Linked DNA regions of Dyadobacter pollutisoli. The protein of the gene in region 2 interacts with the protein of the main gene of each other region in a pairwise test. Links are inferred from orthologs where the notes say so. Each region holds a gene or a part of one and is shown on either strand. Other genes may lie near its edges.

Region 1 (16,005 bases), 1.8 Mb from region 2 along the record:
TCAGTGTCAGGTATCCAAGGCCGACCCGGTTCATATAATCCAGCCGTGTTTCAATTTCAGTCAATACCCGTTTCGCTATCTGCCGATCATGTTCTCCGATTTCCACATTTTTGAAAAAAACAGAAACATCTTTGATTGGCATTAAAACCAGATCAGTAATGGAAACGCCGCCTACTTTGACGAATGAAGCATCTTTCCGTAGTCTTGATCCACGACAATCCGGGCAGGTGGTGCGACCGCGAAACCGCGAAAGCATCACGCGGTACTGGATCTTGTGTGTCTGAGATTCCAGTTCCGACACAAAATCATTAATACCCTGAAAATATTGATTACCGGTCCAGAGAAGTTCTTTTTGTTCCGGTGTAAGGTCCTTGTAAGGTCTGTGGATAGGGTAGTCGAACTTGATACCGTTGCGTACCAGGGGCACAAGCCACTCATTCATTTTCTCGGTCCGCCAGGGAGCGATGGCACCTTCATAAACAGAAAGGCTCTTATCGGGTATCACCAGGTCAGGATCAATTCCAAGCACCTTGCCAAAGCCTTCACACCTTTTACACGCTCCATAGGGATTGTTAAAGCTGAAAAGATTGACAGTAGGCTCTTCGAAGGTCATTCCGTCCAATTCAAATTTATCAGAGAAAACCCTTTTTTCTCCATTCACAACTTGAACGATACAAACGCCTTCGCCTTCAAAAAACGCAGTTTGAACTGAATCCGAAAGCCGGTATTGCGTATCCTCGTCGTCATGCTTGATTCCTGCACGGTCTATCAGAATAAATATCTGGTTGCCAGCCTGGGTATAGTGATCAGGTTTTTCCAGAACATCTTCAATGGATACCACCTCATCATTCAACACAATTCGGGTATATCCTTTGGAAAGCAGGATCGTCAGTTCTTCCGTCTGCGAACGTCCTTCCCGGATCAGTAATGGCGCCAATATCATCACGCGTGCCCCTTCTTCATGGGCCAGCATAAAATTTACGACATCAGTAACCGAATCCTTCCGGACCAGGTCACCAGAAACAGGAGAATATGTATGTCCTATCCGCGCAAAAAGCAGTTTGAGATAATCGTAAATCTCCGTGGAGGTACCAACCGTTGACCGGGGGTTGCGGGTATTGACTTTCTGTTCAATGGCAATGGCGGGAGAAATGCCTTTGATATACTCCACCTCTGGTTTTTCCATTCGGCCCAGAAACTGGCGTGCATAGCTGCTGAGGCTTTCCACATACATTCGCTGGCCTTCTGCGAACAATGTATCAAATGCCAGGGAAGATTTTCCCGAGCCCGATAACCCTGTAATGACCACCAGTTTGTTACGTGGGATCGCTACATCAATATTTTTAAGATTATTAACTCGGGCACCTTTGATCAGAATATATTGTCTCGGATCCAGATCGTCGAATTGGGCAGCCTCAATCCGGGGCACAGATAATTGCATCATAGAAGAAAATCAAATGGATATCCGGTACAAGTTTGGGTATGTACCGATCTCAATACTAACCAAAAGTTCAGTCATTTAGTTTGGCTTTTCAAAAGGGAATATGATCAGCCATTTGTCAAAGAATGATCGAGGAAGCTTTTAAAAAAGTCATTCCTTTTTCCTTTGCATTTTCAAAAATCGGATCAGCAAGATGTCCCCAGTTGGTAACGTCAGAAATACAGTCGGCTAGGACTGATACTTTGGGGACCAATGCAGGCGCATATTTCAGGATTTGATTGATACTGGTAGCAACACAATGCGAGCGGGCCTCCCCGGCAATCAGTACGCGGTCAAATGCTTCCAGTTCTGCCAAAAACGATTGATTCAGCTCTGTTTCCGGCGCATTGGCAACGGGTACCTGTGCCTTGAAAACACCAAAATGTTCCGTAAGCGGGTTCATTCCTTTCACAACAGCCTCGTAATCCCTGCCAGTGCGATGCGTCCAGGCAAGGAGCGCGTGAAGGATTGTGTCATCCAATGCCGCGCCCTTGGAACCTATCAGACAATGTTCAGGCCAGATGAAATGCTTAAATTCACCTTCCGCTTCCAGCGTTTCAAGGTAGTGTAGCACATACTCCGGATGATATCTCGGCGTCCATTTGCCATCCTTCACAGCAGCAGTGGTGATCAGCGTAAATGGCGCAACGGTATTGCCGTTTCTATCTTCCCAAAATAATGGATGAGCAATGTCAAGGACGCGATGTGTGTCCAGGGTCACGAAAATGCTACTTATTTTGTCTCCTTCGAGCGCAATAAGCCTGGCGATTCGCTCCACATCCTGCTCGGCGCCTGGTACAAAGAGCGCACCCGAGGGATCACAGAAATCAAACTGAGCGTCAATGATCAGCAATGCAGTATTTTTCATATCAGCTATTAAACAGGGATCTTACGAATTTTACTCTTCCAGTTCCTGAGGAAGTTCCAGCTGGCGTGCATACATCCGGGAGGCCAGGCTGTATACCATTTTCAGCATGCGATTGGCGTCTTTGATATAATCCACGCGGTAATCTTCATCCAGCTTGTTGATACCGTTAATGATCGTCAGCGCCTTTTTGGCAATATACAATGCACAGGTATCGGCCCGGGAAGAGTACGTTCGGAGAATCTCGGGATACTGCTCCATAAATGTGTTCATCAGGAACAGGTTCAGTTCCAGGCCACCGATTTTATCTTTGGTCACCTTAACATGATAGGCAATGTCACCGCTGAGGTTTCGGAGATCCATCAGTATCCAGCCCGGTGTGTTCTGGTTAAACTTCGAGGTACGAACAATCCTGCTCATGATCTCATCCCGTCGCTCCGGAATGGTTGCACTATCTTCAATTAATTCGAAATGAAGTCTGTCTGTCAGCGTTTTATCTTTGGTAATAAGCCTGAGTAACAGTTTATCCTTTTCTTTGGCAGGCATCTGGATAATCGCCTTTTTGAGCTGATCTGGTAAGGCCATTAATATGCATTTAGTAACTTTAATTTAGAATCCCGGATTAGGGATGTAACTTTATGAGTCGTAAATGCATAAAGTTTTTTGACAAAAATATCAGATATGGGTAAATATCTCTCAATCAGTTTAAGCATTGCCATTTTTTTAATTTTCGGATTTACACTTCTGCATAATGCGCTCAATGCCCCTTCGTTTGACGATTACGACACGACACTAAACTTCATCAGGCGTTTTTATTACGAAAATTTTGGATTTGGCATCAGGCGCGACATCTTGCTAAGCAGGCACAATGAACATCGCATATTGTTTTCCAAATCAACAGCTGCACTCTACTATTATTTATTCCATGAGATCAATTTTACGAATCTTGTCGTTTTTCAAAACGTCTTCCTTGTCGGTTTCTTCGCATTGATCATGGCCACCATGAAAGAGAAAGGGCTGCTTTCTGCTGAAACGCTACTATGGGCAGCGGTTTTTCTTAGTAGTCTGGCTTTCTGGCAGGTTACCTTTTATTATTGGGGAGGAATTCAACATTATACGGTGTTTTTCTTCTCCTTTCTCAGCCTGTTTTTGCTCAATAAGGCTAGCCGGCTCAATGAAGCAACATTTTTAATAGCATTACTCGCAGTAATTATTGCAGTTTTATCTTTTGGAAACGGGTTTATCACGCTTTTTCTTGGTGCCTTCCTGCTATTTGCGCAAAAGAAATGGTCTTTGTTAATCGTATGGGGATCAATCGCTTTGGGGCTTTTGCTGATCACTTTTTTACCGTTGCCCCCATCCGTTCATACAGCGTCAGGGGTCGCTTTTAATGCCCAATGGATGGCACGTTTATTGCTAACGTTCCTCGGAAGTTTTTTTTATGTCAATCCGTCGTCAGGTCAGCATATTAACATCATTTTATGCATGTGTATCGGCCTGTTTGTTTTACTGTGCTGGATATGGTTATTTTTGAAAGGCTACGCTTTCCGGAATCCTTTGCTGTATTGCATGCTTTCAATGCCCATACTGACGGGAATAATTATATCCATTTCAAGGTTTGAGTCAAAGGCTGCGGGAGGTATCGCGCCGCGCTACATGTTTTTTTCAGCCACGATTCCAGTATTGCTTGTGTTGATCTTTATGGAAATTAAAATCCTGAAAAAAGAACATTTGAAATACATGGGTTTTCTGGGAGTGCTGCTTTGGGGAATAGTGTTTTTTAACAACTATAAAGCGCTGGTGAAGTCCAATGAGCAAATTGTGACGACATTAAACAATTGGGAGAAAGACCATACAACCCCATTGATCTACTACCAGGAGGCCGAGGAATTTTCGGAGATCCTAAACTGGGCCGTTACTGCGCATGTGATCAGTATTCCGGACGCTGGCAAAAATTTTACGGAAGAATCTGAACGAAAGTGATATTACGGTTTGGGTATAGGAGGCATTACCGTTAATTTGCGACATTTTTAATTTAACTCTATATACACATTTATGGTTTCAGTAGCTATGTGCACTTACAACGGAGCAAAGTATTTGCTCGCACAGTTGAAGAGCATTGCTGATCAGACAGTTTCAGTTGATGAGTTGGTGGTGTGTGATGACAGGTCGAAGGATAATTCCATTGAAATCATAAAGTCTTTTGCACTTACAAGCAAATTTCCTGTTCATATCCATGTGAACGAAAAGAACCTGGGTTCAACCAAAAATTTTGAAAAATGCCTGTCTTTATGCAAGGGAGACATCATTATTCTTTGCGACCAGGACGATGAATGGAGGAGAGATAAGGTACAGAGGCAGGTTGCCTATCTCAATGCCAACCCGGGAATTGACGCTGTTTTCAGTAATGCAGTCATGATCGACGATGATTCAAACCCTACCGGGCGCACGATCTGGGAGGAAATTGAATTTGACGAAAGAGGACAAAGCATCTGGAAAAACGGCAAACCACATGAGATCCTTTTTAATGGTTTCGTTGTAACAGGTGCTACATTGGCGATTAGGAAATCGTGCCTGGAAAGGCTCATGCCTTTCCCTACCCACGTTCCAGACCTGATCCACGACGCCTGGATAGCAGTTGTTTTAAGTCTTCAGAACAAAATTGATTTTATAGTTGATCCGCTGATTTCGTATCGGATACATTCCAGCCAGCAAGTTGGCTTTGGAAGCAAAATTGAAAAAGTGCATCTGAAAGACCGGTTTCTACGTGACCGCCAGCAGAAATTGATCCCTCTGGAAGAAAAAGCCAACAAATTACATGAACTTTATCTGCTGCTGAGAGCGATACCTTTTGTACCGCGCGAAAAACTGATCAAGCTGTATTTGTCTCAAAAGCACTTTTACCGGAGAGCATCACTTCCCGAAAACCGTTACAAAAGGTTAACGCCCATTGTAAGCCAACTGGTGAGAGGTTACTACAAATTCAGCAGCAAAGACTGGTGGTTACCGGCGATCGGAGATTTATTAGAATAATTAATCAGCTTAAGTGTGAAAGTTACAGCAAGGGAGCCTGCGGTAGCCGTTGTAATTCCCGTATACCAGTCCAGTTTGACAGCAGGCGAACAGCTCTCGCTGAAACAGTGCATGACCGTGCTATCGGGTTACCCGGTAAAAATTGTAAAACCGCGCAGCCTGGATCTGTCAGAAATAAAAGCGGCATATCCCACCATTGAATTGATCTCATTCGATGATCATCAGTTCGCAGGTATCGATGCCTACAACCAGTTACTGATCTCCATTGATTTTTATAAGGTATTCCTCGCTTACGAATACATTCTCATTTATCAGCTCGACGCATTTGTGTTTCGCGATGAGCTACGCGAATGGTGCCGCAAAGGTTATGACTACATGGGCGCGCCATCCCTGCATCAGCCGGAATTTGACATATTAAGTGCCGACTCGAAGGATATTTATGCCAAAGCATTGTCCAGCAGACGCATTGTTTTGAATGGCGGCCTGTCACTTCGCCGCATTCCCGCACTCATCCGTTATCTGAAAATCTACAATTTTTTCTACACGTCCTGGAAGGGGAATGAGGACATGCTTTTTTCTCAGGAAGCAACGCGCCTTTATCCCATGAAATTATTTTTGAAACTTCCTACCTGGCACGAAGCACTCCGTTTCTCCTTCGAAAAAAGCCCGGCCGCTACCTACGAACTGACGGGACATCAACTACCCTTTGCCTGCCACGCCTGGGAGCGCTACGATCCGGGTTTTTGGGCTAAATTTATTCCTGTAAATCAGTGAGATACATAGTTTAACAATTTTTAACAAACTATCAGGATTGTTCGCGCGTTCTTGCAATTGTTTATCTAAAATTAACATTTGAAAGTCATGAATTTTAAGTTGCTAACGGCATTATTATGTGCCTTTGTATTGGCATTGGATGCCAGCTTCGGACAAATTACTGATAATCCCAAAGTATTGGAGCAGTCTCAGCCTGATGTTAAAATCAAAAAAGTAGAGCTGACGGACAAATACACCATCATTTACCTGCAATTTGAGGAAAAAGCCTCAAACCAGACCGTGCCAAAAGGGTTTCCATTTCTTCAGAGACCCGATCAGAAACTACAACAGCAGCAAAGCGCGGGCGAGATTTGGCTTGATCCGGAGACAAGGTTATACAAGCCGGGTGAAATTGATAAAAAATTCAAACTGATCAGAACGGAAAATATCCCCACGGAAACAAGGAAGCAGATTAATGAAGGAGAAAAAGTAGATTTCGTAGCCTACTTCGAGAGGCTTACGCCAGGCATTGAAGAGTTTGACTTTTATGAAGGACGTAGTTCAAAAGGGTACCATTCCTGGAACTTCTATGGCGTTCGTATCAAGAATCCTTTGAAAAAACAAGCTAATGATACAGCAAAATCAACGGCAAAAGCGCAAGTACCAGTTAAAAAGCCAGTTGAAAAACCCGCTCCGAAACAACCGGAACAGCCCTTGGCGGATAGTACTGATGCAAAAGTCGCCGGTATTGCAGTTATGAAGGGGACGATTTATAACTCTAAAACGAAGAAGCCAATATCGGGACAAATCTCTTATGTAGAAAAAGGGGATTCGCTACAGATCAAATCCTCGTCCGGTAAGTACCGCATCGGCATTGACCCAGCCGAGAAGTATGATTTCCGCATTGTCGCCAAAGGATTTTACGGGACCACATTTCCTTTGGTACCCGCGGATTCGGCAGGTCAAAGCGCATTCGATCAGGATTTTTATTTGACACCATTGACGGTTGGAGAAACGATCGTACTGCCCAATATTTATTTTGCGACGTCACAATACACACTTCTGGCCGAATCCTACGCCGAATTGGACAGGCTGGTAGATATGATGCGCGAAAATCCGGATATACAAATCCGGGTTGAAGGACATACAGACAATGTGGGAGATTTTGACAAAAACCTGGAATTGTCGAGAAAAAGAGCAGAATCCGTGCAAACATATCTCGTCGAAAAAGGAATAGACACCAGCAGGATTGAAGCAAAGGGATATGGAGGCACACGGCCAATAGGGAAGGGTAATTCTGCGGAGGCGCACCAGAAAAACCGCAGGGTCGAATTCGTGATTACGCAAGCTTGACCTTTGTCATCCTGAGCGAACCCCTTTGTCTCACTGAGCGCAGTCGAAGTGTTTTTGCAGTGTGCATGTGCACTTCGACTCCGCTCAGTGTGGTAAAGGTAAGGCGCTTATTGTCAATAATTTACCTAGCTTTAATAATATTCGTAAACTCTCTCGATTTTAATGAAGCACCTCCTACAAGGCCTCCGTCGATATCAGGTGCAGAGAATAATTCAGGTGCGCTGGCAGCTGTAACACTACCTCCGTAAAGGATTGAAATTTCGTCGGCAATTGCGGCACCATATTTCGAGGCAATGTGCTGACGCAATGCAGCGTGCATATCCTGAGCCTGCTCAGCAGAGGCCGTAAGACCAGTTCCGATAGCCCAGATGGGTTCGTAAGCTATCACAACAGAAAGCAATTGCTCTTCTGTCAAATGGAAAAGACTCTCGGTGATCTGGTTCTTCACAAATCCAATGTAGTCCTCATTTTGTCTTTGTTCCAGAGACTCTCCACAGCAAAAAATCGGTGATACACCATTTGCAAGCGCAGTATTTACTTTTTCGGCAAGAAGCGCATTGGTTTCATTGAAATACTGACGGCGTTCGCTATGTCCGATCAACACATATTCTACACCAATAGACTGCAGCATTTGTGCGGAGATCTCACCAGTGAAGGCACCGGAAACCTTATCAGAGCAATTTTGAGCAGCCAACGAAAAATTAGGAGCGTCCTCTATATATTTTTTAATAGTGGTAAGGTAGATCGCGGGAGGGCAAAGGATGATTTTGGCATCGTTCGAAACTTCATCTTTAGCCATATTCACCAGCTCTGAGGTAAGCGCAACTGCCTCATCCAGAACCTTGTTCATCTTCCAGTTACCGGCAACAATTTTTTTACGCATGAGAAAATTTTTATTGTGAAAAAACGTCATTTAACGCAACAAAATTACCATAATTTCATCATTAACATTATTATATATAAATGATATAAAAAAAGCCAGAAAGTTTGGACATATTAAGAATTTTTTGTGTTTAATTAAGGTAAAAAGCATTAATTTTACTCAATTAACCGTTTGGGCCGAATTTGATACTTAGTGTACACAAAAGATAATAAAGACAGAGTTAAGCCATTTATAATCAGAGTGTTTTGTAATTTATAAAGAGAGACTTCTAACAAAGGAATTTAACGAAAGGAGGCCACGATGAAAACGTCTAAGTGGTTAATTTTAGCAATCATACTTTTTACCAGCAGCATATCATTTGCAAAAACAGAAGATGTACCCCCGGTTTCAGAAGAAAAGTATGGCTATTTTTTAGATAAAAATCATAAAACTGCACGCATTCCATTTGAATTGCATTCAAATCTGATCCTTTTGTATGCAAAGATCAACGATACCGACTCGCTCCGGTTTATACTGGATACCGGCGTCAGTTCGATCATTATTACCGATCCTTACATTCTTAAACCGGACAAGCTTCGGTTAACCCGCAAGGTTAATCTTACCGGAGCAGGAGAAGGGAAATCCATATCTGCACATGTGGCCATCGACAATCGCTTTTCGATGGGTAGGCTGCGTGCCAACCACCAGAATATCGTGGTGCTCGAACAGGATTTCTTGCGGCTCTCAGAGTATGTCGGCGTGCCGGTCCACGGCATTTTTGGCTATGAGATTTTTAACAACTTCGTAGTAACCATCGATTTTTCCAGAAAAGAACTGGTGCTGATGCAGCCCAGCCGATATAAATATAAAACCAGCAAAGGCGATAAGCACCCCCTCATCATTGAAGACACCAAACCGTTTACAGACGCGGTAACGCTGTTTGCAGACGGTCGTGAGCATCCGATCCGGGTATTGATCGACACCGGTGCCGGCCATGCGTTGCTTTTAAACAACACACCGAAAGAGTCATTCCGGTTGCCGCAAAAAGTGATCAGGGCTCAGTTGGGCCGCGGTTTGAATGGCGTAATCAATGGAAATCTCGGCCGGATCGACAGGTTGCGGTTGGGTAGGTTTGAAATGGACAATATCGTGGCATCCTTTCCCGACAGCATTGCATTTGGCTCCAAACTACGGGCCGGGACCTCGCGGCAGGGTAACATAGGCTGTGAGCTGTTGCGGAGATTTAAGGTGACGATGAATTATCAGGAAAGTTATATGGTGCTGAAACCGATCAAAAGCCGTCTCCGTGAGAAATTTGAGCACGATATGAGCGGCATGGAGATCCGTGCGGAAGGTGCCGACCTGCATAACTATATTGTGAACCACATTCAGGACGATTCTCCGGCTTCCCATGCAGGGTTGATGGAAGGAGACCAGTTACTTTTTATAGACGATCATGCTGCTTCCGAACTGAATGTGAGCGACATTTACAAGCTCATGCAGCGGGGAGACGGCAAAAACATCGACTTGCTGGTGAAACGTAAAGGAGATATTTTCTTTACACAGATTACCCTGCGAAGAATGATTTAATTACTTTTAAGCCGAACTAAACATCCGGCTTATTTGGATCGCTTTATTGTAACAGAAGACGGCTCGCACTCACTTTACAGTCCGCAGTATCACCAGCAGTACCATTCCCTGCAGGGTGCTTTGAGCGAAGCAGTGCATATTTACATCAATCTGGGCTTGCGGCCGATTTTAGAAAATGCCACAGCTCCGGTACATGTTTTTGAAATGGGCTTTGGGACGGGTTTGAATGCTTTTCTAGCCTGGAAACTGGCTGACGAGCTCCGCAAGCAAATTTATTACACTTCCATAGAGGCTTTTCCCGTTACTTCGGGGGAAGCCTCTTTGTTGAATTATGAAGCATTGACCGGCCAGTCGGGTTTTATGAAACTTCATGAAAGTTCATGGTCTGGCATGAATCCAATTTCCGACTATTTTTCCCTTCGAAAAGAATGTGTGACGTTGGAAGAATTCAGTTCCACAGAGATTTTCGATGTTATTTTTTACGATGCTTTCGACCCACGCTCGCAGCCGGAGCTCTGGAAAGAGGAAATATTCTCAAAAATAGCGGCCCAAACGAGGCAACATGGCGTACTAGTAACATATTCTTCCAAAGGAATTGTCAAACGTGCACTTCGCTCCGCTGGGTTCACCGTAGAGCGGCACAAAGGGCCAGGCCGGAAAACACATGTGTTGAAAGCCATCAGAAACTAGTAGGAAACGCAAAATTGAATGTTCGAACAATATTAAGATATGAATTACCAAAGCATTATCAGTCAGGAATTAAAAGAAGCACAGGCAGTACTCGACAACTTCCTGAGCGATCCTGTTCAAATTGAAAAAATAGAAAAAGCAGCCGGAATGATGGCTGAGGCGATCATTCACAATGGAAAAATCATTTCCTGTGGCAATGGAGGTTCCCATTGCGACGCCATGCATTTCGCGGAAGAACTTACCGGCAGATACCGTGATAACCGCCGCGCATTACCTGCAATCGCCATCTCTGACGTGAGCCATTTGAGCTGTGTTAGTAATGATTTTGGGTATGAATTTGTGTTTTCAAGATACATTGAAGGATTGGGCCAGCCGGGCGACGTATTGCTGGGACTTAGTACCAGCGGAAACTCTACCAATATTATCCGCGCGGCGGAAGCGGCGAAGGCCAAAGGCATGAAAGTCATTATTATGTCGGGGAAAGACGGTGGCAAGCTCGCAGGTGTTGCCGACATTGAAATCCGTGTCCCGCACTTCGGATATGCGGACCGGATTCAGGAAATTCACATCAAAGTGATCCATATTTTCATGTTACTTATTGAAAAAATGGTGTTGACGGATTAAATTCAGCAAATCGACACACGTCATCTTTAATCCGCTGCCTCATGAATGTACGCCCTTCTGCCTTGATACTCCTGGACGGTTCCATCTTAACCCTCCGCTACTGCTACGGCGACACTGAGGTTTTTGCTTTGCCCGGAGGAAACCCTGATCCCGGCGAATGTCTTTCCGAAGCACTTGCCCGGGAGCTTTACGAAGAGTTGGGCGTTGCGGCAGAGGTAAATACAATGGTTTTTTGTGGAGAAGTAATATGGCCGGAAGTCAAAAAGGAAACACTTCACATGGTATTTCAGACTGAAATTTCAGGTATTCCGGAGCTAAATCCGGTACATACCACAGCCCTGGAAATTGTCTGGCTGCCAATTGCTTCGCTGGCAACAAAACTATTGTATCCTAATGCAGGAAAACAAATTATCGGTTTTTACGAAAAATCGTTACTCACAGGTCACATAGGCGTTATTGACCAGCCTTACGTGCGATAATGTGCCTTTTTGGCCGAACAGATATTTCCTCCTTCATTTCTATAAAACAGAAAGGTACCGTACCTTTGCGTTTTTAACAGGCAGCAGGGTAAATGGAAAACGAAAAGAAGGAGAAATTATCCAACTTCTTGCTACGGCGTACGGAGAAGGATGTATTGTCAAGAGGGCGTTCCATTTATAGCAGTGGTGGCTTAAAAGTTTCCAAACTTGATTATAATGGTCCGGGTAATGCTGAGTTCAAAGTCAAGAGCGACTACTCCATTCAGTACTACCAGATTTACATCAGGGATTTCCTGACTCCCCAGATCACGACGGAGTGCTCATGCCCCGACAAAAATGGCCTCTGCAAACATCGCGTTGCGGCTATTTTGTACATTCTGGACAAGATGCCTACTATCAAGCAGGTTGTTCACGAAATGGAGGATACGGTCATTGATCTTCCCGAAATCAAAGAAATTCAACTTAGAAATCTGGTACTGGACGAAACCTGGAAAAACAGGGAATCGCTCGGGCAGGTTGATATTATTTCCGCCAAGGAAGGTGAAGCCGAATGTGTGGTTCATGAAAACAACCAGGATTATTCGGTAACATTCCAGCGGATCAAGAACACTAAACAGGTTCACACAACCTGTAATTGCGGTAAAAAGCTTTGGGTGCCACTCTGTGAACACAAGCTGGCGGCGTTGCTTAAACTCCGCGAAGAACTAGGAGAGAAGGCATTTGAGGTAATGCGCGACCTGACGGTTGAGAAAAATAACCTCCTTGCAGAATACGGATACTCTCTGGAAGACACATTCAAGGATAAATTTGACTTCCGCCTCGATGAGGATGGTGGCCTTTTGCTGATTAAAATGGACCCCTCTTTGCAAAAAGTAGGGGAGTACCAGGATTGGCAAACGCTCCGGCAGCGGATATTGCCGGCACAAAATGTCACATTTAACATTTCTTCGGCCGAAAATGGCCAGGAGGAAGAGGACAGAATATCCATTTTTGTTTTTTGGCCAAAAGGAAAAAATCACTTGCTGGACATTGGTTTCGGTGTTTTTTCGGTCAAATACAGTTCTAAATCTGAAAAGGTTACCAATATCCGCAACATCGCAGGAGGTTCGAGCCACTATTATTCTGCCGATGAAATCCCCGTGCTTACTGAGGCGGATGCCCGGCTTGTGCGCGTGGCGAAGCATTGGGAGGAAGGGTTACAAAAGTTTATCAGAAAGCAGGGTTGGGCTTACAATGCCTACCTGCACTTTGACGACGTGAGCCCTGAACAGCGCTACGAAGCAAGAAATTACGTCGGAAAACAGATCAACAGGATCTTCAATGACCTGGACGCCGACCGGTTATTTCTTTCGGACGGTGACTACATTACCAGCAACAACCAGCTTACCCAGCTGGAACTACACCGGGAGCCGGTCAAATTGTTTTTTGTTTTAACAGAAGACAAAGAGTTTATCACGCTCAATCCATATGTTGAATTGCAGCCCGGTACTCCTCTGGAATTGCAAAAGGTGGTTTCGCTCGACAGTTTTTGGCTTGGCATACACAATGAAAAGACGCTTTTCCGCTGGGCGGGCATCAGCGAAGCTGAAATGGTCGCATACCTCGGGCAGAATGGATATAAAATAAGGGTTAAGAAGGATTTCTCGGAAGGCTTTATGAGTGAATGGATAATTCCGGTTACCGAACAGTTTGATGTGATTTTTCAAACGCGTCACGAAGTTCAGAGCCGGGCATTGCCATTCCGCAAGCCAAAAATTTACCTCAAAGAAGACGATGCCAATTTGCTGATCGTGCCGTCATTTGTGTACGAAGGAGAAGGCGAGTTGGGGGAAACAGAGTTCCTGCATGATCAGCGGCGTACGAGAACGAGCTTTGAAAATAACCAGATCACCATGCTCGAAAGAGACCAGCAGGCCGAAAACTCGGTTTGGGAATGGTTAAAATCGTTGCATCCAGGTTTTGCGCATCAGGCAGGTCAGCCGTTTTTCTATGTTCCTTTTGACAATGTGATGAAGGAGGGCTGGCTTTTCAATTTCGTGGAAGCAGTTGGAAAGAAGCAATATGACTTATTGGGCTTCAAGGATCTGAAAAAAATGCGTTTCAACCCGAACAGAGGTACTGTGAAGGTGAATGCATCCTCCGGCATCGACTGGTTCGACATGCAGGTGGAGATCATGTTTGGCGATCAGAAAGTTTCGCTTGCTGATGCCAAAAAAGCATTGTTGAAAAAGCAGAACTACATTCAGCTTCAGGACGGCTCTCTGGGCGTGCTTCCTGACGAATGGATCAGTAAACTCGAACCGCTTTTGCAATTTGGAAGAGTGGATGGCGAAAATATCCATTTGTCCAAAATTCACTTTTCGCTGATCGATGAGCTGGTGTCCGAGCTCGATAATGAGGAAGTGTTCCGTGAGTTGTGGGAGAAAAAGCAAAAACTGCTCAATTTCAAAGAGATTCCGAATGTGCCTCTGCCCGGAAATGTGAACGCGACATTGAGACAATACCAGGAAGAAGGATATAAATGGATCAATTTCCTTGATGAATTCGGTTGGGGAGGCTGTTTGGCTGATGATATGGGCTTAGGAAAAACCCTGCAGATGCTGACATTCCTGCAACAGCAAAAGAATATCAATCCCGAACATACGAACCTCGTCGTAGTTCCTACGACATTGATTTTCAACTGGCAGGCTGAGGCGACCAAGTTTACGCCGGACCTGAAACTGTACGTTCACCGTGGTATGACGCGACGTAAAGACATCAGTTTTTTCAGGGAATACGACATCATTCTGACGACTTACGGCACGATGCGTAGCGACGTGGAATTGTTGAGGCAGTTTGATTTCCATTATATCGTACTGGACGAAGCGCAGGCCATTAAAAACCCTGACTCGCTTACTTCCAAGGCATCGCGCTTACTGCGGGCGAAAAACCGGCTGACAATGACGGGTACCCCGGTCGAAAACAACACATTCGACCTTTACTCTCAGTTTGAATTTCTGAACCCGGGGATGCTGGGTCACGCCGACTTCTTCCGGACAGAGTACGCTACACCAATTGACAGATATCAGGATAAAGAAAAAGCGGCTGAATTGCGGAAACTCGTGTATCCTTTCATGCTCAAAAGGACCAAAGAGGAAGTAGCGACCGACCTGCCTGACAAAACGGAAACCATATTGTTCTGTGAAATGGGTAACAAGCAGCGGAAAGTATATGACACATTCCGTGAGAGATACCGTCAGGAAATCGCTGAAAAGCTTGCTACCGAAGGATTGAACAAAAGCAGTTTCCTAATTCTGGAAGCATTGCTGAAGCTGCGGCAGATTTGTGATTCCCCATCGATTTTGTCAGGAGACGAAGATTTTGGTAACGAATCGGCCAAGTTGGAAGAGCTCACCAGGGAAATAGAAGAGAATGCTTCTAATCATAAAATTTTGATTTTCAGCCAATTTTTAGGAATGCTCGATTTGATTCGCAAGCATCTTGAAAAGGTAAATATTCCGTACGAATACCTTGACGGGCAAACCGTGGACCGGGCTGGGAGAGTGAACCGTTTCCAGAGCGATCAGACTTGCAGAGTGTTCCTGATGAGCCTGAAAGCTGGGGGCGTAGGGCTTAACCTAACCGAGGCTGACTATGTATACCTGGTTGATCCATGGTGGAATCCGGCTGTGGAACGTCAGGCTATTGACCGCACGCACCGCATTGGTCAAACGCGCAAGGTATTTGCTTATAAAATGATTTGTAAGGATACGATTGAGGAAAAAATTCTGTTGCTTCAGCAGCGAAAGCAGGATTTGGCGGAAGATCTGGTTGGAGGAGAATCGGGCTTTATCAAAAAGCTCAGCCAGGACGATATTATGGGATTGTTCAGTTAGTCAAAGCGTTCTTTCAGTTGAACCCAAGGATCTTGCCCCCCGAAGAGATATTGAGCAGGTTTTGATTCAGCAACCTGGCAGATGTAGTTTTTGATGTACTGTCGGCCGAGGCGAATTCGAACAACTGTGTATTTTGAAGCGCGTTGGCTTCGCGTCCGCTCACTTTGATATTTTTATCAGCGAACGTGCTGTTACTCAAATTTTCTGACGGGAAATTGTGCATTTTTTCCACACCCCCGCTTCTGATCGTTTTGTACCGTGCTTCTTTTTGTAATACGCAAAGAATTAGTAAAAAGGAGGCTATGAGTAAAGTACGATAATTTTTCATAATTAAAATGGCCATGTGTTAGGGTCCCAATCAGACAACTACAACACAAAGAGCAAATTTCAGGCCAGAAGGT
Region 2 (16,113 bases):
TGATGAGACTAAAAAGAGGGCGGCTGAATGGTATTCGTTTTTGGCGGACAATGGTTATCAGGCTTTGGTACAAAATGAAGCGGTTCGTTCGGATACTGTCATTGCTGTGCGAGAAACCAGAGAACGGATCGCAGAACTTAAAAAAGCTGCAAAGCAGGCTGGAATCGTACTGGGTAATGGCTACGGCAAGGAAAAGGAGACGAGTTTCCGGATCGCTAATTTCCCTGCTATCACTCAGGATGAGATCGACATTTTGAAGCAATTTCTGGTCAGCATGACATCCCAGTAGCGAAAAAGAGTAGTAAACGGGACTGTTTGCATTTACTAACTAAATATTATTACTCACTCCCGCAGATTATAGATTGTGCGTTTAGATATATTAAAGCAATACCAGGCCCAAACTAAATGTCTTGTCGCCCTGGACTCGATTATTTTTGGTTTTGACGGCGAGGAATTAAAACTTTTATTGGTCAAAAGAGGCATTGAGGACGAGCATCATACATGGTCTCTCATGGGCGGCTGGGTGCAGCCCGACGAAAGTCTGGAAGGGGCTTCGTCCCGCATTCTTTTTGAACTGACCAACCTTACTGACATTTATCTTGAACAGCTTCATACGTTCGGGAGCCCGCGGCGTGACCCCGTGGAAAGAACGGTTTCTGTGGCTTATTTTGCGTTGATTAATGTAGAGGATTACGATTCTAAAATTTCCAAAAACTACGAAGCGCAGTGGTTCTCCATGCAGGAATTGCCGAAATTGCTGTTCGATCATGGCTCTATGGTGGATATGGCGATTGAGCATTTGAGGTATAAAGCCTCGCAGCATCCGGTTGGTTTTGAGCTGCTTCCGGAAAAATTTACAATTCCCCAGCTTCAAAAACTATACGAAGCTATTTTCGGTACCGAGCTAGACAAGCGTAATTTCAGCCGGAAACTACTGTCGACGAATTTGCTGATCAAGCTGGACGAAAAACAGAAAGGTTATTCAAAAAAAGGAGCATTTTTCTATAAAATCGACGAGGAAAAGTACAAGAAGCAGTTTAATACATTCCTGAATTTTCTTCCCGGAAACGGTTCCTAGTATCCTTATTTACCCACTTCCAGCCGGAAAGGTTGTGTAAGCAGACGGTTTTGAGCAACTTTGCTGAAAAATCGCCGGGGGCAACGTCATGTTTAATTTCAAGGAGATAGTATCCGTTACACTTATTCTTTTTTCAGTAATCGATGTCCTTGGTTCGCTACCGGTCATTGTGGATTTTAGAAAAAAACTGGGAAAAATTGAGTCCGAAAAGGCCACATTGGCAGCCGGGTTCATCATGATCCTGTTTCTTTTTCTGGGAGAGAGACTATTGAGCCTTTTTGGGGTTGATGTCGCTTCTTTTGCCATCGCGGGTGCCATTATCCTGTTTCTTTTGGGACTGGAAATGATCCTGGGACGGAATATTTTCAAGCACGATAATATGGATGTGGGAGTCGCTTCCATTGTCCCGATCGCTTTTCCGATCATTGCCGGTGCCGCTACCATGACCACTTTACTTTCGCTTCGCTCAGCTTATGCGATCGAGAACATTCTGGTGGGGATATTGCTGAACCTGTTCTTTGTCTATCTGGTTCTGAAATCTTCAAACTGGCTCGAAAAGAAGCTGGGACAAGGTGGTACCGACATTTTGCGTAAAGTATTTGGTATTATCCTTCTGGCCATTGCCATTAAACTGTTTAAAACAAATCTGTCGATGTAAGTCTTTGACAGGTATTTATTTATAATTCAATACAAATTTCAAAAACCAATACAGAAATGCAACAACTGGACAGCCTGAATCAAGTCGCGGAATTCCATAAAACATTTAAACACCCTATTCTTGAAACACCCACGATCCCTTCGGAAGAAAGAAGCCGTCTTCGGGTAGCGTTGCTGGCTGAGGAGTTGAAAGAACTGGAAGTGGCGATCCTTGAAAAAGACATTGTGGAAGTGGCAGACGCGCTTTGTGACCTGCAATATGTATTGTCCGGGGCTATTCTGGAATTTGGGTTAGGAGGAAAATTCAGAGAACTGTTTGACGAAGTACAGCGCTCCAATATGTCCAAAGCATGTCTGACCATTGACGAAGCTGAGGCAACAGTGGCACATTACAAGGCAAAGGGGACAGATTGCTACTACAAGGAAGACAGCGGGAAATACCTCGTTTACCGCACGGCTGACGACAAAACATTGAAAAATATCAATTACTCGCCAGCAGACCTGGCTTCCATCATCAGTTAATATCCATTTGCCCATTCACTATACCACTATATGACTTCCGTACTCGAACGTTTTCTGCGCTACGTACAAATCGATACGCAATCGGACCCGAATTCCGAGAGTTTCCCCAGTACCGCCAAGCAGCTTAACCTGAGCAATCAATTGGTAGTGGAGTTGCAGGAGCTGGGTGTTACGGATGCGCACGTTGACGAGCACGGGTATGTATACGCGACCATTCCTTCGAATTCGGAGAAAACGGATATCCCCGTGATATGCTTTTGCTCTCACGTAGATACTTCGCCGGATGTTTCCGGAGCGTATGTGAAGCCGATCGTTCATCATAACTGGGATGGCTCCGATATTATATTACCGGACGATACCAATCAGGTTTTGAGGATCGGCGAATTGCATGATCTGGACCAGCAAATCGGAAACGACATTGTTACAGCCAGCGGTACCACATTACTGGGTGCTGATAACAAAGCCGGCGTGGCCGAAATTATGGCCGCTGCTGAGTACCTCATGGCGAATCCTGCTGTGAAGCACGGGGACATTAAAATCCTTTTTACGCCCGACGAAGAAGTAGGGCGCGGAACGGAGAAAGTAGACCTCATCAAACTGGGAGCCGATTACGGCTATACTGTGGATGGAGAAGCGATCGGTACTTTGGAGGACGAAACCTTTTCTGCTGATGGAGTAAAAATCACCATTCACGGCGTGAGTACGCATCCTGGTTATGCAATTGGGAAGCTGGAAAATGCTTTGAAGATCGCGGCGGACATTCTTGCTGCATTGCCAAAAGGAAGCCTTTCGCCTGAAAGTACGGAGGATAAACAGGGCTTTATTCATCCTGTTCAAATGGAAGGTATCCAGGAAAAAGCAACATTAAGCTTCATCATCAGGGATTTTACAGTTTCCGGCCTTCATGAAAAGGAAGCATTGCTGAAACAAATCACTGACGAGGTACTGACAAACTACCCGGGATCATCGGCGGAGTTCAAGGTTCAGGAGCAATACCGGAATATGAAGGAGATATTGGACCAACATCCGCAAGTGATTGAACATGCACTGAATGCTATGAAAATGGCCGGACTGGATCCGATATTGCGTAGTATCCGAGGCGGTACCGATGGCTCACGGCTGTCATTTATGGGCCTGCCTTGCCCGAATATCTTCGCTGGCGAACATGCGTTTCATTCAAGATTGGAATGGGTTTCGGTACAGGATATGGAGAAAGCGGTAGAGGTGATCGTCAATCTTTGCAAGGTTTGGGAGCGGAGTCATTTCAATGATTGAATGAGTGAATGAGCGAATATTTATCCATTCACTCACCGCACAAGCAACTCGGCCATTCATTCATTCGCTCATACATTCATTTATTCACTCATTCAGTCATTCAAAATTCAGTCATTAAAAATTCATGTCCAAGAAGACAAAATACTACGTAGTGTGGCAGGGGCGGAAAACGGGGGTCTTTACAGATTGGAAAGAATGCGAAGCACAGATCAAAGGCTTTGAGGATGCGCGTTACAAGTCATTTGAATCAATAGAAGAGGCGGAGGCGGCTATCCAGCGTGATTACTGGGAGTTTGTTGCGAAGAAGGATAGCAAGCCAGCCATACTTAAAGAAGCGCCAGCTAACATTGGTAAGCCCATCAAAAACAGCATTGCAGTAGACGCAGCCTGGAACACGGCTTCGGGTGACATGGAGTACCAGGGGATGTATTATGCCACCGGAGACCGGATTTTTTTGCAAGGCCCATTCAAAGACGCGACGAATAACATCGGAGAGTTTCTCGCGATTGTGCATGCACTCGCTTATTTGCAAAAAAAAGAAAGTGATTTGCCCATTTATAGCGATTCGAGAACGGCAATCAGCTGGGTCAAAAAAAAACATGCTAATACCAAACTGGTCCTGACGCCGCGGAACAAACCTGTTTTTGAAATGCTGCAACGTGCGGAGCGGTGGCTGGCGACCAATACCTTTAAAAATAAAATCCTGAAATGGGAAACGGAGTACTGGGGTGAAAACCCGGCAGATTTTGGACGAAAATAGAAACTCTTATGGCACGCAACTCCCACTTTAAATTCAAACAATTTACGGTTCAGCAGGACCAATGTGCCATGAAAGTTTGTACAGATGCCTGCGTGCTCGGCGCCTGGGCAGATGTAAAGGATGCTGATCACATTCTGGATATTGGTGCTGGTACGGGACTACTTTCGCTCATGGTAGCGCAAAGAAATTCTTACGGGATCATCGACGCCGTGGAGATCGACGCTGAGGCGTTCTATCAGGCTGGTGAGAATGTAGAAAAAAGCCCTTTTCATGACCGGATCAAGCTTTTTCACTCTGCCGTGCAGGAGTTTGAATCGGATCACCGGTATGATGTGATTGTCACCAACCCACCGTTTTTTCAGTCAGACCTGCTATCTCCCATCGACAAGAAGAACATTGCACATCATGCGAAGTCGCTTGATTTTGAGGAGATACTGGAATCCATTGTCAGACTTCTGACGCCGGAAGGAAAATTTAATATTCTTTTCCCGGTCGATGAAGGAAACCGTTTCAGGGAAAAGGCCGAAAAAACAGGATGGTTTTTAAGCCGCAAACTTACTTTGTTCCATCATGAGGGGAAAAAAGCATTCAGGCAGCTCATGACATTTCAAAGAGAGAAAGTGCTTCAAAATCTGGAAGTTAATGAGGTAATGTACATTTACGAAACTGACGGAGTGACTTACCACCAGGCTTTTAAAGAATTATTGAAAGACTTTTATTTAATATTTTGATCAGGAAAAACACGAACTTTGCACCGCCATGCCGGTACAGGCATACCACTGAACATTATTCATGACCGATTCAGCTATTCAGATTTCCGTTGTAATTCCGCTTTTTAATGAAGAAGAGTCGTTGCCCGAACTCTGCGAATGGATAGACAGGGTAATGGAGGAGGATGAATTTTCGTATGAAATTCTACTAATTGATGATGGTAGCAAAGACCGTTCCTGGGAGGTCATCACCAAATTATCGAAGGAAAACCCGTATATAAAAGGCTTGCGTTTTGTCAGAAATTACGGGAAAACTGCGGCACTCCAGACCGGTTTTCAGACGGCGCGTGGCGAAGTGATCATTACTATGGACGCCGACCTGCAGGATAGCCCCGATGAGATCCCCGAATTGTATAGTATGATTGTCCAGGACGGTTATGACCTAATCTCAGGCTGGAAGAAAAAGCGATACGATCCGATTACGAAGACTATCCCAACCAAAATTTTCAATGCGGCTACACGAAGTATATCCGGCGTATCACTCCATGATTTCAATTGCGGGCTGAAAGCTTACAGAAAAGAGGTGGTGAAAAACATTACCATTTACGGCGAAATGCACCGTTACATTCCGGTGATTGCCAAATGGAATGGTTTTGCGAAAATAGGAGAGAAAGTAGTCCAGCACAGGGCACGCAAATACGGTTACACAAAATTCGGGCTGGAACGGTTCATTTTTGGCTTTCTGGATTTGCTTTCGATTGCCTTTGTGAATAAGTTTGGGCGTAGGCCAATGCATTTATTTGGCAGTCTGGGAACCCTTATGTTTTTTCTGGGAAGCATTATAGCTTTTTGGTTGCTGGGTAAAAAGATCTATAATATTTACAATTTGCAGCCCTACCGGAATGTTACTGAAAATCCATTATTCTTTTTGGCACTGGTAGCTATTATGGTTGGTTCGCAGCTATTCCTGGCGGGGTTTCTCGGGGAATTATTTGTGAAACAGTCCATTTCAAAAACCGGGGACTACAACATCTCCGAGCGGGCCGGAATGTGACAGATATTTGAATTTGAACGAAGAAATTATTCATAAAAAGTTATTACCTATTACACAAATAATGATCGCTAACGTACACAAAGCACATCCCTGGCATGGAATTCCAATGGGTGAAAATGCGCCAGAACTTGTAAATGCATTTATTGAAATTGTTCCTACTGATACAGTTAAATACGAAATTGATAAAACAACCGGCTATCTGATGATCGACCGGCCGCAAAAGTATTCCAATATTGTACCAGCCCTTTATGGCTTTATTCCAAAGACCTATTGCGCTGAAAAAATTGCATTATTGGCTCGTGAGCGCTCAGGAAGAGATGTGACCGAAGGAGATGGTGACCCTCTTGATATTTTGGTGCTTTGTGAAAAAATCATTTCTCACGGAGATATCCTTTGTACTGCCAAACCAATCGGAGGAATCCGTTTGATCGATGGCGGCGAGGCCGACGACAAGATTATCGCAGTATTGAAAGGTGACGAAGTATATGGTGGTTTTTCAGACCTGAGCGAACTTCCTGAGGGAATTGTAGAGCGTTTGAAGCATTACTTTTTGACTTACAAGAACTTGCCTGGCGAAAAAGCGCACATTGAAATTACCAATGTATACGGCAGAGATGAGGCACATGAAGTGATCATGACTTCGGTTGAAGATTACAAACACTCGTTTTACTGAGATTCGATTTAAGCATACATCATTTGCTTCGCTATAATTTTGAGCCGTCCCGGTTAGGGGCGGCTTTTGTTTATTCTTATCTTTGTGCAAATTTTAGATATTTAGTAACAAATAGGTTGAAATCACAAGCTGCTGAATAAAAAGAGCTTAGGATGTCGGCCGGAAAGATAAATGGTAGAGTATACCAGCCCGGTATGAGTAATTTACAAGAAATAAAGAAGCGTCGTACGTTCGCTATCATCAGTCACCCGGATGCGGGGAAAACTACGCTTACAGAAAAGCTGCTGCTTTTCGGAGGTGCGATTCAGACGGCGGGTGCGGTAAAATCCAATAAAATCAAGAAGACTGCAACCTCCGATTTCATGGAAATTGAGAAACAGAGAGGTATTTCGGTAGCTACTTCGGTCATGACCTTTGAATACAAAGATCTGCTGATCAATATTCTGGATACACCGGGTCACAAGGACTTTGCGGAAGATACATACCGTACATTGACTGCTGTGGATAGCGTTATTCTGGTGATCGACTGTGTGAAAGGGGTAGAGGAACAAACCGAGCGTTTGATGGAGGTTTGCCGAATGAGAAATACACCGGTGATCGTTTTTATCAACAAGCTGGACAGAGAAGGTCAAAATCCATTCGAATTGCTGGATGAACTGGAAACAAAACTGAGCATCCGTGTTCGCCCACTGACCTGGCCGATCAATATGGGGGCTAATTTTAAAGGTGTTTACAGCTTGTACGAACAAATGCTGTATTTCTTTAAAATCAATAAAACCAAAATCGAAAGTGATGTCGCGAAAGTAAGTCTGGAAGATGAAAATCTGGCAGAATTATTGGGAGAAAAGGATGCCGAGCAGCTGACAGAGGATGTTGAACTGGTGGAAGGCGTTTATGATGTGTTTTCAGAAGAAGCTTATCAGAAAGGACAACTGGCCCCCGTATTCTTCGGTAGCGCCATTAATAACTTCGGTATCAAAGAATTGCTGGATACCTTCTGTGAGATTTCACCCATTCCTCAGCCACGCCCAACGGATGTACGCGAGGTATCACCGATGGAGCCAAAATTCACCGGTTTTGTTTTCAAAATCCACGCCAACCTGGACCCGCGTCACCGCGACAGGATCGCATTTTTGCGGATTTGTTCGGGGAAATTTGAAAGAGGTAAGTTTTACAAACATGTCAGATTAGGCAAGGATGTAAGGTTTTCGAGCCCCTTTACATTCATGGCTTCGGATAAAAGTGTCATGGATGAAGGTTTCCCGGGCGATGTAGTGGGACTTTACGATACCGGTAACTTTAAGATCGGAGATACATTGACAGAAGGAGAAAATCTGCAATTTTCAGGTATCCCAAGCTTCTCGCCAGAGATCTTCAAAGAATTGATCAATATGGACCCTATGAAATCCAAGCAGTTGGAAAAAGGGATTCAGCAGCTTACAGACGAAGGAGTTGCCCAGTTATTTACATTAGATTTGGGTAATCGTAAAATCGTGGGAACGGTAGGAGAACTGCAATTTGACGTAATCCAGTACCGTCTTGAACATGAATATGGCGCAAAATGTCGCTGGGTTCCTATGAGTGTTTCGAGGGCATGCTGGCTGACGGCGGATGAAAAGCCTGCTATGGACCAGTTCGTTCGTTTGAAAGGTAACCAAATTGCCTATGATAAGGATCGCAACCCGGTGTTTCTGGCCGAATCTGAATGGATGATCAGAATGAACAGGGAGAATAATCCTGCGATACATTTCCACTTTACTTCCGAGTTTAAAACCGAAATGGCTGTTTAAGTCATTTCAATAAAATAAAGAGGGTTGCTGTCAGTTTTTGATAGCAACCCTCTTTATTTGTTTAGATCAGTCTTAGTCAGTTTCTGGGGCCTCTTCCGCCGCCATTAGCACGACGGTCTTCCAGCATGGTTTTGTATTTTTCCTGCTGTTCAACGGTCAGGATTTTGGCCAGTTCCGTGTTGAATGTTTCCATAGATGCCCGCATTTGTGAGCGGTCCTGGGTTTGTGCGTCCCTGAGCTCCTGCATTTTCTGTGCGCGTGCGAGGCTGAGGTTATACACTTGCTTCTGCTGATCCTCGGAAAGACTAAGATTTTCGGTCAATGTCTTGGTTTGATTTTCAGCGCGCTTTTCCGGAGTGGCATTAGCTTCCTGCCTTTGTGCGAAGGCGGTCATGCTTACGAAAGCCATTAATATGGCAAACAATGTTTTCTTCATGGTTAAGAAGTTTAAATACCAGGGTTAGAGTTGAAAAGCGGAGATAGGTTTAACCGGAACTGGAATTTTTTAATAAAGCATTTTTACAGCCAATGCGACTGCAATCGCACATGTATAGCTCATCAGTGTCCCTACGAGTACATACTCCGATTTTTTGCTGATATAGGCTGGCGGAATCTCTCCTCCCGCAGTTTTATCATTGTATCGTAAAAGCGATTTGGCGGCGATCAGAAAGCCAATGGCAGAGAACTGGCTCACCAGTACAAATACAAAAATGAGGAGTCTTTCGGACATTCCTATCCAGCGGCCTGCATTGGCCAGGTTATCATCAATGTCGGGTGCGAGCTTGGTGAGCTCTTCCCGCCACGGTTTTGTGAGGATTCCGACCAGGAATGATATTGGCGAAAGGGATAGCAGTGCGCCGGACAGTATAGCCAGTGTTTTTGGTGTGTAAAGCCAGGTTTTAAAAGTTTCAAAACCAATATTCAATTTGTTGGTAATGATCAAAGTGGCTATGATAATGGTGATTAAATGCGCGGCCTGATCTGCAATGAACCAGGTAAGTGTGCCTTTTTTATCAAACTTAATTTTGACAATATCAATGATGCCGTGGGCTATTCCCAGAACGATAACGGGCATTGGATTGTCCCATTTACCTAACAAAATATAGGAAATGGCAATAACCAGTAATACGTGAAAATAGAGGTATTTGGAGCGTAGCGATTTCTTCTTTTTATCAATTACCCACGAAGTCGGTTGCCAGTAGAAATCAACAAGGACATGCGCCAGGAGGAGCAGCAAAAATTCAGTCATGGCTGTTTATCGTTTTGTGTATAGTGCTAAATGCTTTGGAAAGGTAGCCAAAAAATTTTCAATTGCCCACCATTTGGAGGCCGCAACACGTTGGCTTGCTGCCGACTGACTAATACCTAACCTTTCGGCAATCAGGCTTATACTTTGGTTTTGAAGCAATGCGACGATCACTTCACTTTGTGCGGTTGTCCAATTCTCAATAACCGTTTCCAGCAGATCAAGCGTGGCATTTAGTGGTTCAGACGAAACAGGTAGGGCAATGCCGATCCGTGCCTTTTGCATTCGGATATGGTCCGCCAGGTGCCCTGATAACCTGAATGCTTCCCCGTCAGAGGTTCCCGGACGATCGGTAACCAGTTCGGTTTTACCAATACCAATTGCAATCCGCAGGTCAGTATGAGGCGAGTTTGATCGCATAGCTGCCCTGGCAAGCACCGCTACGTGCATGGCGTCCCCGACATTTTTTAAAACTCCCTGGAAGCTGTCGCCACGATAGATCTCAGGTTTTAAAACCCATTGGAAAGTAGGGCTTTCGCGAAGTATTCTGATCAGTTCTTCTAACCATAAAGCAGCGTCTTCCCGAGCAAAACCCGTGGAATTCACCATGTCAGCGGTGATAACGGCCTGAAATCGTTTCATAACTATATAAGCTTTTTACCTTATAATCGGTAAATATAAGGTAAAAGCCTTATATCGGTTCGATATAAGCTAAAAACCTTATATTTTTTCAGAGAAATAACGGGCTAACTCTTCCCATTCTTCCTTTAATGAACCGTTAAATGTCTCTGAACCAGCGCGTCTGTACCAGTATCCTGCATTCCATGTGTCGCCTTCAACACGATGTAGATATGCATGTAAACGATCATAAGAACGGGTTCCTTCACTGCTTTGGGCAATGTCGTGAGCAGCTTCCCAATCGCCTTTTGCGTCATACCAAAGTGCTTTAAGTAGCACAGAAATGCCTTCCGGCGGTGTAGAGAGAGCAATGGATTCCTTAAATTGATCGTAGGTCATAAGAAAATGATTAAGCAAAAACCTGATACAAGATGCAAAAAAATAGAATGAACAGGAAAATTCTGTTGCCTTATTGTAACTTCTCCTGAATCGATCCGCCCGGCCCTGACTTTTTAAATTTACTTGTATATTGTAATGCTGAATTGTAATTAAATTAACAATATATGTTTAAACAAATATCAACCTTACTAACCGGGCTGACCATTGGCATATGCTGTCAGGCGCAAGGAACATTTCCGCAAAACGGAGCTTACGATGAGCGTCCGGGGCGATATGCTTTCACGAATGCGACGATAGTGGTGGATTCCAAAACTACCATTACGGCTGGCACGATGCTTATTGAGAACGGGACCATTCGCGAGGTAAGCAAGCAGGTTAAAATACCCGCAGGCACTGTCGTGGTGGATCTCAAAGGAAAATACATTTACCCATCACTGATTGACCTGGACTCCGATTACGGATTGCCCGAGGTAAGGAGGGAAAGAGCGGCGGGAGGAAGACAGACGCCTCAGATTGAATCCAATAAAAAAGGCGCTTTCGGCTGGAACCAGGCCGTACAGCCGGAAACTGACGCTAGTTTGTTATTTACACCTGACGCAAAAAAAGCCGAGGATTTCCGTAAAAATGGCTTCGGAACCGTGCTGATCCACGCGCACGACGGTATTGTGAGAGGGAATGGGGCATTGGTGACATTAACGGACGAGCCAGCCAACAAAGCATTATTGAATAAGAAAGCATCCGCGCATTTTTCATTCAGCAAAGGGTCTTCTTCACAAACCTACCCATCGTCCACAATGGGCGTAGTGGCATTGCTGCGTCAGAATTATTACGATGCCGACTGGTATGCCAAAGCTGTCGACAAAGAGACCAACTTGTCTCTAGATGCTTTTAATCAGATCAAAAGCCTGCCTTCCTTTTTTGAAACGAATGATAAATATAGCGTCATGCGGGCTGATAAAGTAGGGGATGAGTTTGGTATTCAGTACATTATACGTGGTGGTGGTGATGAGTACCAGCGCATTAACGAGATAAAAGCAACAAAAGCTACGCTAATATTGCCACTTCAATTTCCCGACGCTTACGATGTGAGCGATCCCTGGGATGCGGACGTCATAAGCATGTCACAGCTGAAACATTGGGAACTGGCACCTAAAAATACCTCCGAAGTAGCCAAAGCAGATATACCTTTTGCATTGACAACTGCCGGCCTGAAAAACAAAGCTGACTTTTGGAAAAACCTAAAAACAGCCATTGAATATGGTCTGCCGAAAGAAAAAGCACTGGAAGCATTGACTACCTTACCTGCAAGTTTGATCAAAGCGGAGGGCCAGATCGGAAGCCTCAAAACCGGGTTGCTTGCCAATTTTATCATTACGTCAGGGGATCTGTTTGGTAAGGACAACGTGATTTATGAAAACTGGATCCAGGGCAAGAAATTTGTGCTAGCCCCAATTAACGCTCCCGACATCAGAGGAACTTACTCATTGTCTTTAAACAACGAGCCGGCCGGAAAAATACAGATCACAGGTTCTCCTGAGAAGCCTGAGTACAAAATTGTTGTTCAGGATTCGATAAAAATCACGCCCAAAGCGATCCTGTCAAACGAATTGCTGACATTGACATATCAGAATAAACCCTCAGGAACAGTTCGCTTGACGGGCTGGCTCACCGGCGCTGATCTGGCAGGAGAAGGAGTGTTACCGGACGGTTCGGTTATCCCCTGGTCGGCGGTACTTTCGGAGAAATACCAGCCAGCAGCAGTTAAAGACTCTACCATTGCGAAACCGAAGGAAACAGGCCAGGTAGTATATCCTTTCGTAGGATTTGGAAACGAAGAATTACCAAAATCTGAGACGGTACTCGTCAAAAATGCGACGGTATGGACGAACGAAAAGGAGGGAATTTTGCAGAATACGGATGTTATCGTGCAGAATGGTAAAATTACCAAAATCGGAAAAGGATTAGCGGCCCCCGCGGGTACGCGGACTGTGGATGGAACGGGCAAACACCTTACCAGCGGCATTATTGACGAGCATTCGCACATCGCGCTGTTCACGATCAATGAAGGCGGGCAAACCAGCTCGGCGGAGGTGAGAATGAGTGATGTCATCAACCCTGACGATATTAATATTTACAGGCAACTGGCGGGCGGCGTAACAGCATCACATTTGTTGCATGGATCTGCCAATTCAATCGGTGGGCAGAGTGCCTTGATCAAGCTGAAATGGGGTGCCAGCCAGTCGGAAATGCTACTGCCTGAGGTAAAGACGATCAAATTTGCTTTGGGTGAAAACGTGAAGCAGTCCAACTGGGGCGATATCGTGAGAACCCGTTTTCCCCAAACCAGAATGGGTGTGGAGCAAGTATATTTCGACCATTTCATTCGTGCGAAAGAGTATTCCAACTCCTGGAAAAAATACAATGCAGCTTCCAAAAAGCAGCCGGGAGTTGCCCCACGCCGGGATATCGAACTGGACGCACTGGTGGAGATCCTGGACAGCGAAAGATTCATTACTTGCCATTCATACGTTCAATCGGAGATTAATATGCTGATGCACGTCGCTGATTCGCTGAAATTTAAGATCAATACATTTACACACATCTTGGAAGGCTACAAGCTGGCGGACGGAATGGCCAAAAGAGGAATCGGTGGATCAACATTCGCTGACTGGTGGGCCTACAAAATGGAGGTAAAAGAGGCGATTCCTTACAATGCAGCCTTAATGTACCACGAGGGAGTTACGGTTGCGATCAACTCTGATGATGCCGAAATGGCACGCAGACTAAACCAGGAAGCTGCAAAAACAGTGGAGTATGGTGGAGTGCCCGAGGAGGACGCCTGGAAAATGGTGACGCTGAATCCCGCCAAACTATTGCACGTGGATCACCGGATGGGCAGCATTAAAGCAGGCAAAGATGCCGATCTGGTACTCTGGAATACTAATCCATTGTCAGTATATGCACGTCCGGAATTTACAATGGTAGAAGGTACTGTTTACTTTGACCGGAAAAAGGATGAGGAAAAGCAAAAATCAATGGCGACGGAGCGGGAGAGGTTAATTCAAAAAATGCTTGGAGACAAAGCGGAAGGTAAACCTACCCAAAAGCCCCAGGCTACCCAGCCACGCATGTGGCACTGCGAAGACATCGTGGGCGTTCATGCAGAGCACGAGGGAACCAAGTAATTTTACATTTCATTGATTGTCAATTCGATATTATGATAAAAAATAAATTAATCCCGGTAATAGGCTGGACGTTGCTGCAATTTTCAATTGCCATTTCCGGGGCAATCGCGCAAAACCCGGCACCCGCCAAAACTCAGACAAAACCGGTAATCCTCACAGGTGCCACCATTCACATTGGAAACGGACAGGTAATCGAAAATGGTGCTGTCGCCTTCGATAAGGGGATCATTACCCAGATTGGCCCGGCTTGGATTATCAATGACAATGGATCTGAGGTCATTGATGTAAAGAAGAAGCACATTTATCCGGGAATCATTTCGCTTAATACTACCGTCGGGTTGCAGGAAATTGCATCGGTACGCGCCACATTGGATTTTAATGAAGTAGGGCAGATCAACCCGCATGTGAGGGCATTGGTCGCTTATAACACGGATTCCGAAGTGATCCCGACATTACGTGGCAATGGAATACTGGTTTCGCAGTCTGTGCCGCAAGGAGGCGCGATTTCGGGCTCTTCGTCGGTATTTTACAGCGACGGCTGGAACTGGGAGGACGCCGTTTTGAAAAAAGATGACGGAATATGGCTGAGCTGGCCACCGTTTTTGTCGAGTACTTTCAATTACGATGATTTTACGGTATCGGTTAAAAGGAATGAAAAACGTCAGGAATTGCTGGATCTTTTCAAATCTACCTTTTCGGATGCCAAAGCCTATTCCGAAACAGCTAATCCAAGTCCTGTAAACCTGCGTCTGGCAGCTATGAAACCATTATTTGATGGTTCGGCGAATCTTTACATTCGCGCCGATTATGCCAAAGACATCATTGAAGCTGTCAAATTTGCGAAGGAGGCAGGCGTAAAAAAGTTGGTGATAGTAGGAGGGGATGAGTCATATAAGGTGGCTGGCTTTTTGAAAGAAAACAATGTTCCTGTCATCCTGAACCCTACGCATCGTCTTCCAAACAGGGCAGACGAAAATGTATATATGCCTTACGAATTACCGGGCTTGCTTCATAAAGCTGGTGTTAAAGTCGCGGTTACCTATGCGGATGAATGGTGGCGCACGCGCAACCTCGCATTTCTGGCCGGTACTTCTTCCGGTTTTGGCAACGTTGCTCCCGAAGATGCTTTGCAATTTATTACCAAAAATGCAGCGGAGATCATAGGAGCAGAAAAGGAAGTAGGAACCCTGGAAAAAGGCAAGCAAGCTTCACTGATCGTTTCCGAAGGTGATATACTGGATATGCGTGGTAACGTAGTGACAATGGTTTTCATCAAAGGCGGGAAAGTAGACCTGGATGATAAGCAGAAACGGCTTTATGAGAAGTATAAGGGCAAATATGGGAAGAAGTAAAACAGAAAATGCCGGGTTTTGCCCAGTCACGGTCGGAAGATTTATTCTTCCGATTTTTTTTGTTTAAAATGGTTTAGTTTTATTTATTATATAATGGATAATCAATTGATTATATCTTAACAGGCAGATTTTTTGGCTATCTTTAATTATTGATAACCAGTAGGATATGCCCGTTTTTAAGGATCACAGAATCAATATAAACATCTGTTGGGGTTTGCTCCCGAAGCCCTTATCGACCATTTATCGGCAACCACCCGGATCGACCATTATACCAAAGTGCTGCATGGTAAGAAGATGTTTTATCTTTTGATGGTGTGCTGCTGTGTCATTCTGATGTCTTTACCGCTGCCCGGCTATGCCAGCGAAGATATGGCCTTGCCAGAAGCAGATATATGGGACATGTTGAAAAGGATAATGGGCACCGTAATATTTTGTGAGCCATCTGGTCTCTTTGGGCAGGAATGGAATACAGATCATGCTATACATGACCCTGATGGCGACTATGATCATTTTAATGTACAAAAAGGCCAACACCATTGGATATAAAACCGCCAAACGAAGGTTTTCGATGGAGGTCAGACACTTGGCAATTGCTTTGATCGTGATCCATTACGGCGGAAACCCGAATCGGCTTTTTAAGACATAAAAAATGGCCGGAATTTCTTCCGACCATGGCTGCGGGATATCCCGCCTCTTTCTAATAACTTTTGATTAAAATCAGAACTTATCCCACCACAGTTTGGTAGTAGCAAGGTCACCACCGATGGCGGTACCGGCAGCTTCGCGATTAGCTG

The links.
Region 1: the proteins of pepT (region 2) and tpiA interact in binary tests that used the Escherichia coli proteins (3 or more experiments, as listed by UniProt). The link is inferred for Dyadobacter pollutisoli from one-to-one orthologs.

Annotation. Positions count from the first base shown.
Region 1 is NZ_CP112998.1:6,182,616-6,198,620, forward strand. Bases 6,487-9,227 are described here. They hold tpiA (triose-phosphate isomerase), read right to left. Parts: upstream 8,368-9,227; coding sequence 7,606-8,367; downstream 6,487-7,605. Other genes in these bases: ON006_RS25495 (OmpA family protein), read left to right, coding at 6,487-7,484; ON006_RS25505 (aspartyl protease family protein), read left to right, coding at 8,668-9,227. Outside these bases: excinuclease ABC subunit UvrA, read right to left, coding at 1-1,444; ON006_RS25470 (cysteine hydrolase family protein), read right to left, coding at 1,560-2,348; ON006_RS25475 (hypothetical protein), read right to left, coding at 2,379-2,930; ON006_RS25480 (hypothetical protein), read left to right, coding at 3,027-4,328; ON006_RS25485 (glycosyltransferase family 2 protein), read left to right, coding at 4,401-5,378; ON006_RS25490 (DUF5672 family protein), read left to right, coding at 5,394-6,152; more of ON006_RS25495, read left to right, coding at 6,240-6,486; more of ON006_RS25505, read left to right, coding at 9,228-9,936; tRNA (5-methylaminomethyl-2-thiouridine)(34)-methyltransferase MnmC2, read left to right, coding at 9,970-10,626; lpcA (D-sedoheptulose 7-phosphate isomerase), read left to right, coding at 10,666-11,250; ON006_RS25520 (NUDIX domain-containing protein), read left to right, coding at 11,292-11,729; ON006_RS25525 (DEAD/DEAH box helicase), read left to right, coding at 11,822-15,604; ON006_RS25530 (hypothetical protein), read right to left, coding at 15,618-15,932. UniProt on the Escherichia coli protein: Involved in the gluconeogenesis. Catalyzes stereospecifically the conversion of dihydroxyacetone phosphate (DHAP) to D-glyceraldehyde-3-phosphate (G3P).
Region 2 is NZ_CP112998.1:4,388,447-4,404,559, reverse strand. What follows is about bases 1,561-4,409. They hold pepT (peptidase T), read left to right. Parts: upstream 1,561-2,287; coding sequence 2,288-3,532; downstream 3,533-4,409. Other genes in these bases: ON006_RS17990 (tRNA1(Val) (adenine(37)-N6)-methyltransferase), read left to right, coding at 4,301-4,409; ON006_RS17995 (ribonuclease H1 domain-containing protein), read left to right, coding at 3,657-4,292; ON006_RS18005 (pyrophosphohydrolase domain-containing protein), read left to right, coding at 1,793-2,257; ON006_RS18010 (MarC family protein), read left to right, coding at 1,561-1,736. In the rest of the region: ON006_RS18020 (aminotransferase class V-fold PLP-dependent enzyme), read left to right, coding at 1-289; ON006_RS18015 (NUDIX hydrolase), read left to right, coding at 365-1,078; more of ON006_RS18010, read left to right, coding at 1,167-1,560; more of ON006_RS17990, read left to right, coding at 4,410-5,023; ON006_RS17985 (glycosyltransferase family 2 protein), read left to right, coding at 5,085-6,056; ON006_RS17980 (inorganic pyrophosphatase), read left to right, coding at 6,118-6,729; ON006_RS17975 (peptide chain release factor 3), read left to right, coding at 6,924-8,519; ON006_RS17970 (DUF4890 domain-containing protein), read right to left, coding at 8,596-8,955; ON006_RS17965 (DUF3307 domain-containing protein), read right to left, coding at 9,025-9,768; ON006_RS17960 (SatD family protein), read right to left, coding at 9,775-10,407; ON006_RS17955 (hypothetical protein), read right to left, coding at 10,486-10,782; ON006_RS17950 (amidohydrolase family protein), read left to right, coding at 10,947-13,967; ON006_RS17945 (amidohydrolase family protein), read left to right, coding at 14,000-15,319; ON006_RS17940 (hypothetical protein), read left to right, coding at 15,527-15,865; ON006_RS17935 (SusD/RagB family nutrient-binding outer membrane lipoprotein), read right to left, coding at 16,037-16,113. UniProt on the Escherichia coli protein: Cleaves the N-terminal amino acid of tripeptides.